One region of the Lactobacillus sp. wkB8 genome, then DNA from elsewhere that is predicted to be linked to it. Evidence: riboswitches for the same ligand, from Rfam matches in the RefSeq annotation. Region 1 holds a riboswitch; the other holds the start of a gene.
What was found. Region 1 has a riboswitch for lysine ahead of LACWKB8_RS00810 (ABC transporter substrate-binding protein/permease). Riboswitches for the same ligand answer to the same signal wherever they lie in the genome.
Positions count from the first base shown of each region.

Region 1 (3,487 bases):
GTTGTAGTTTGGTGCCAAAACATTTTCACCATGAAAATCAACTTCACCGGCAGTAGGTTCTTCAAGCAGGTTAATACAGCGCAAAGTAGTTGATTTACCGCCACCTGAAGGACCGATAATGGTGGCAATTTCACCTTTATTAATGTCAAAAGAGATATCTTTTAAAACTTGGTGTTCACCAAATGTTTTCTTGATGTGCTTTAAACTTAAAATAGTTTCGTTTGTTTCAGTCATTAGTTCTTAGCCTCCATGTCTTTTGGTGTGCCCACTTGAACTTGGTTTGCCATTAAGTTGTAATTCTTACTTCCTTGGAGGTGTTTTTCAATTAAGTTGAATATTCTGGTAATGGTAAAGGTCAAGATGAGGTAGATAGCAGAAATTGTCAGGTAAGTTGGGAAGAACTTAAATGTCTGACTCGCAATCGTCGAACCAACGAAGAACAACTCTGATACGGAGATGATACTCAAAACTGAGGTATCCTTGATATTAACGATAAATTCATTAGTAATTGAAGGAAGACAATTCTTGATTGCTTGTGGCAGAATAATATGCCACATTCTCTGGTTGTGGGTCATTCCTAACGCACTGGCTGCTTCAAACTGACCTTCGGGTGTAGAAATAATTCCGCCGCGGATGATTTCTGCTAAATACGCTCCAGTGTTGATCGAAACAATGATTAGTGCCGCGACCGTTCTATCAATATTCAGGTGCCAGAATTGGGCAATACCATAGTAAATCACAGCTGCTTGCACCATCATTGGCGTACCCCGGAAAATTTCAATATAAACCGAAAGCAGCCAGTTGACAAACTTGAGCAGCCATCTTTTACCACTGGTAGTTGGTGTAGGAATAGTTCTCACAATACCAACGGCTAAACCGATAAAGAAACCTGCAATGGTACCAACTGAAGCCAAAAGTAAGGTCATACCGATACCGTTTAAAATCATGCCGCCATATTGGCGCCACATTGATACTAACCACGGTTCTGACTTAGCCTTTTTACCTTTTTTATCATTATCAGTTTTAGGCTGCTCCTTAACAGCTTCAGTCATTAACCTAACCCTTTTTGCTTGAGGAATAGTAGCTAAAATTTGGTTGACACTCTTGAGCAGCGCCTTGTTGGGCTTGGCAATTCCGATTGAGGTAACAGATTCTTCCTTAGTAGCGTGGAAACCAGCCATTTTGCTGACAGGAATTGACTTAATGTCAGGATCAACCATCTTAAAGGAAGTTGATTCAGTGTCTTCGGCAACATAGCCGTCAATGGTGCCGGAGATTAAACTTTGCCGCATTGCCGCAAAATCGCGCATAGCTGGTTGTCTTTTAGCGCCTTTTAACTGCTTGATCAGGTCATAGTGGAAAGTACCTTGTTGCGCCGTTAATTTAGCACCCTTAAAGTCAGTCAGCTTTTTAGCATTGGCATATCTGCTGTTAATCTTGGTAATTACCACAAAAGTACTGTTTCTGTAAGGCTGGGAAAAATTAATGGCTTTTTCACGTTCAGCAGTTGGACTCATGCCGGCAATAATCAAATCGGCTTTGCCACTAGTCAAGGCAGGAAGTAAACCGTCCCATTCAGTCTTAACAACTTCGACTTTTCTGTGTAATTTTTGCCCAATGATTTTAGCAATCTTGACATCATAACCATTGGCGTATTCTTTTGAGCCCTCAATTGGCACAGCACCGTTGGCATTATTAGTCTGCGTCCAATTGTACGGTTGATAATTAGCTTCCATGGCTACTTTGAGCGTACCGCCGTCCTTTTTGGCATTAACTTCATTCAGGCTAAAATCAGCCCCAATGCCTAAACAAGTGAATAAGGCAACTAAGGTAGCCAACCACTTAAATCTTGACTTCATTTTGAAAACCTCCACAAAATATGTTTCAAATAAAGCCAACACAATAAAAGCGTAAATAAAAAACTCGCTGTTACGCAAAACAACGAGGTTATAATCTATTATTAGAACAAATCATATAGCGCTCCCCGGGGACTAACCGGGACAGTCTGCAAAATATTCTCTTGCAGCCCAACAAGAAGATTGAAACGAACAACATCCTTGTTTCGGCGGTAATTCTTACGTTAACCTTCAAAGTGTTCGCTCACTCAGATTAGTTTCGTAACAACCGCGACCTCTATTGCATTGGAAATTATTTAACTTAGAAAAATAATAGGCTATTAAGAGTGACTTGTCAATAATTTTATTTAAAAAATATTTTATAATTATCTCATTTATTTTCTTTTACTATTTTAAAAGACTTCTGCAAGCTGCTCTTATTGCCAGCCATTACCCGCCTGATAAGCGCTCTTTTTCATTCTAGAAACATAGGGGTTACCGGCAACATAATAACGTAATTCTTTGTTAGCCCATTCTAATTCAGATTGACTAACACCAATTCTGGGGCTGGTTTTAATCTCCTTAGCCTTCTTTTTGTGACTGTCATCTAAGTCAATTTTGAAAGGGGAAGCGGTTAAGAAATGTAAATTCCATTTTTTATCGTGAATGCCAAATGCCTGCATCATTTTGGCTGGTCCATTAGTTAAAAGCACGCCATTTTTGCCCCCACGGTTTTTAATCATCTGCTCTATACCCCAGGCTGGTTCGATAGCCCTGATTAAAACTCCTTGCGGCTCATTATATTCCTGTGTTGCGATATCGAAAAAGAAGTACTGCCTTTGAGCGTAAATATAAATGGTTCCGCCTTTACGATAAAGGCCTTCATTAGCTGGGCTGCGATGACCGCCGTAAGAATGTGCTGCCCGGTCTTTGACCCCTAAATACGCTTCAGCCTCCACAATATAGCCGCCCATTATATTCTGACCATCATTATATGTTAATGGTCTGCCGATTAAGTCTTTAGTAATAGCAGCAGTTGGTTTATTAGTAAAATAAGTTGAATAATTCATTTTTCTTTCCGTGTAGTAAACTTAAACTAAAAGGAGATATTATGATGACAAAAATAAAAGTAGTGCGCATTTATGAACATGAGCAGCCTGCTGGCTACCGCATTTTAGTTGATCGTCTGTGGCCACGAGGCAAAAGCAAAAAAGATGCTAATTTGGATGAGTGGGTCAAAGAAATTGGTCCCAGCACCGAATTGCGTAAGTGGTTCAATCACGATGATACTAAATATCCTGAGTTTAGGCAAAAGTACATTGCTGAATTAGAGCATAATTCTGTGACTGTTAGTTTTGTTACCCGAGTGAAAGACGAACTTGCAAAACAAGATGTCCTTTTTCTTTATGGTGCAAAGAATAAAGAGCACAACCAGGCAGTTGTGCTCAAAGAATACGTTGAACAAAGATTATAGTTTCCGTCTTTTCTTTTTTGCTCGTATAAAATGAAAAGCAATAGTTAAGAGAAGAATACCGAACACAATAAAGGCAAAAGTTGTATTAGGCAGTTCGTAATGTAACGGTGGTAAAGACAATAAAAGTTTAAGAGCAATGATAGCAATTAAAACGTAAGCCATTGGTTGCAGTTCAGGA
Region 1 is NZ_CP009531.1:175,775-179,261, forward strand. It holds gene LACWKB8_RS00805 (amino acid ABC transporter ATP-binding protein) at 1-234, opposite strand, end outside; gene LACWKB8_RS00810 (ABC transporter substrate-binding protein/permease) at 234-1,859, opposite strand; lysine riboswitch at 1,968-2,144, opposite strand; gene LACWKB8_RS00815 (DNA-3-methyladenine glycosylase) at 2,273-2,905, opposite strand; gene LACWKB8_RS00820 (DUF488 domain-containing protein) at 2,950-3,309, shown strand; gene LACWKB8_RS00825 (TerC family protein) at 3,304-3,487, opposite strand, start outside.

Region 2 (3,487 bases), 260 kb from region 1:
CAGAAAAAATTGGTTTTGCGAACCATGAACTTTTTGTAGTTGTACCATAAAGTTTCTCCTTTAAATATTTACTTAAAAAATTGTTGATAAATTTCTTTAACTGCCGCTGCTGCGTCAGCTCTTTTAGTGCCCAGCATGATAGAAATACGTGAGGCACCCTGATTAATCATGTGGATTGCAACGTGTTTCTGCGCCAGCGGCATTGTAATATTCTTCATTACGCCAATCTTGTTGCGCATTCCTTCTCCTACTACCATGATGATGGCATAATCATCAAACCATTCTAGTTGGTCAGGTTGCAGTGCTTGTTGAATTTCAAAACACATTTGCTGGCGGATTTGCTCATTAAATTGTCTTTTGTCAAAAATAACAGTCAGATCATCAATTCCTGATGGCATGTGTTCGTATGAAATATTAAATTTATAGAAAATTTGTAATAATTTAAGTGTAAATCCAACCTCTTTATTTAGTAAATATTTATGTAAATATAATGCAGCAAAATGACTAGAACTTGCGACCCCAGTAATTATGCTTTGGGGATGAAAATTATGCTCGGGAACAATCATTGTTCCTGGTAAATCAGGGTGGTTAGTATTTTTGACATTTATGGGTACTTGACCTTCAATTGCAGGAATGATCGCTTCATCATGGAAAACCGAAAAGCCAGCGTATGACAGCTCCCGCAATTCGCGATATGTCATAACTTTAATTGCGTGGGGGTGAGTAATAATTCTGGGATCAGCGGCATATATAGCATCGACGTCGGTAAAGTTCTCATATAAATCTGCTTTAATCCCCCGTGCCCAAATTGCGCCAGTGATATCTGATCCGCCACGGGAAAAAGTAGCAATTAAGCCGTCTTTGGTAATACCGTAAAAGCCGGGAACAACCAACACGTTATCTCTGTTAGACCACTTTTCTAAATTTTTGTAAGTTTCTGGCATCACTTGGGTGTCATTAGCGTTGTCAGTAACCATAAAGCCCGCTTCTTGGGGGTCAAGGAAGTAAGCTGGTAAATGATAACTTTGCAAAACTAAAGTCAAAAGTTGTGCGTTAAGTTTTTCACCGTGAGCTTTAAAGCTAGCCATTAAATAGTCTTGATTAGGGTAATCAGCTTTTGGCAAAGCAATTAGTTCTTGCAGTAAAGGTTGTAATAATTGTTCAGATATTTGAAAGTAAGCAGCAATATCATGATACCTAGACCAAATTGTTTTTACAGTTGCACTGCAATCCTCTTTATTAATTGTTTTATGTGCAAACTCGATTAATAAATCTGTTACTTTAATGTCATTTGCAAATCTTTTTCCTGGAGCAGAAGCTACAATTACTTTACGAGTCTGATCAGCTTTAATAATATTTACTACTTTTTCAAATTGCTCCCCGTCTGCAAGGGAACTACCACCAAATTTAACGACTTTCATGTTAATACCTTTCACAATTAAATTTAATTTTAAGTAATTAGTATTGCATTTTATCATTAAAATTTTAATCTTCAATCAAAAATAAAAAGAGAACTTTTGAAAATGAGCCATTTTGATTAACTATTTTTAAGCTGTAAAAAGCCAAAAAACATTGCTACTAGAAGTTTTTCTGCTTGTAGTTAAAATGACATTTTTTTAAAATCATTGTCTTTATTTTAAAAACAAAAAATAATTCTGACTGAAAATGGTTGACAATGATATTAATTAATAATAATATTTTAATAAATCGAAGAGGTTGCAACCAACAAAAGTAGCTGGTGGAGTTTCTGCAAAGGCTGAGAAACTAGTGAAAGGGGCGGTTGCCGAAGCATTAATTATTGCGGTAATTAATTAGCTGGGACGTAATCTAACAGGTTACGGACTGTCGCAATTTTATATTCGCGGAGCGCTATCGACAAAATTGATACCAGATAATAACTTGAAGGACTCTTTTGTTAGGCACGACAAAAGAGCCCTTTTTATTTTAAGAAAAAGGGAGAGACTTAAATGGCTGCTAATGATTATTATCAAACTAATGCTCAAGGTCACTTGGTAATTGGTGGGGTTGATGCACTAAAATTAGCAAAAGAGTTTGGTTCTCCATTAGTTGTTTATGACGTACAAAAAATCAAACAGCAATTTCGGGCTTTCCAAAACGCTTTTGCAAAAGAAAATGTGAATTATGCGATTAGTTATGCCAGTAAAGCATTTGCTACGATAGCAATTTACCAGGTAATTAATGAGCTGGGCGGACATGTGGATGTTGTTTCTGGGGGTGAATTATATACCGCGCTGCAAGCAGGCTTTCCTGCAGCAAGAATTAGCTTTCACGGTAATAATAAAACTGCAGCTGAGTTATTAATGGCTGTGAAAAATCATGTTGGCGTCATTATTTTAGATAATTTTACTGAAATTAAGTTGTTAGGCCAGATTTTGCAAGAAACAAATAGTCAGATGCAGGTAATGTTGCGGCTAACTCCAGGAGTTTCGGCCCATACTCACGAATATGATCAAACTGGCCAAGAAGATAGTAAATTTGGTTTTGATATTCGTTCGGGTCAAGCCGAGCAGGCCTTTTTACAGGTTAAAGCTAACGCGCAAATGGATCTAATTGGTCTGCACGCACATATTGGTTCACAAATTCTAGAGACAGCCGGGTTTAAGCTGGAAGTTGAAAAACTTATGCAATTAGTTAGGGACTGGCAGCAAAAATATGATTACCAACCGCGTGTTTTAAACTTAGGGGGCGGTTTTGGTATTAGATATACCGAACAGGATGAAACTATAACTGCTCAAACCTTCATCAGTCAAATAGTGCAGACAGTTAAAAAGTGTGCGCAAATAAGCCACTTAAAAATTCCGGCTATCTGGATTGAACCAGGACGTTCAATTGTCGGTGAAGCCGGTTATAGCTTATATACAATCGGTGCTCGCAAAGAAGTACCGGGACTGCTGCCTTATGTAGCAGTTGATGGCGGTATGGGTGATAATATCAGACCGGCACTTTATCAAGCACAATATGAGGCAGTATTAGCGGAAAAGCCACATGCAGAACCAGTAGAAACGGTTAGACTCGCGGGACGTTATTGTGAATCAGGCGATATTATTATTAACAAACTGAAAATCCCTAAAAGTAAACCGGGCGATGTAATAGCAGTTTTGGCTACTGGCGCTTATGGTTATAGCATGGCATCGAATTACAATCGTGTTCCAAGGCCAGCAGTCGTATTTGCAGAAAATGGTCAAGCACAGGTAGTAGTTACACGTGAAACTTATGCGGATTTAATTAGTCATGATCGCTTTTATCAACCGAAAGGATAATTAAAAATATGAAAAAAATGTCGGCAACTGAAATTATTGATTTCATTGCTAATTCAACCAAAAAAACACCTGTGAAAGTATATGTCAAGGCTGAGATGTCTAAGTTAAAGTGGCCTGAAAATTGCAAGATTTTTAGTGAAACTCATACCGGGGTCGTTTTTGGAGATTGGCAAGATTTGGGTCCTTTTTTAGAAAAAAACGCTGAG
Region 2 is NZ_CP009531.1:1,845,658-1,849,144, reverse strand. It holds gene dapF (diaminopimelate epimerase) at 1-48, opposite strand, end outside; gene LACWKB8_RS08560 (aspartate kinase) at 69-1,421, opposite strand; lysine riboswitch at 1,703-1,881, shown strand; gene lysA (diaminopimelate decarboxylase) at 1,968-3,281, shown strand; gene dapD (2,3,4,5-tetrahydropyridine-2,6-dicarboxylate N-acetyltransferase) at 3,290-3,487, shown strand, end outside.
Region 2: another riboswitch for lysine. It lies ahead of lysA (diaminopimelate decarboxylase); the one in region 1 lies ahead of LACWKB8_RS00810 (ABC transporter substrate-binding protein/permease).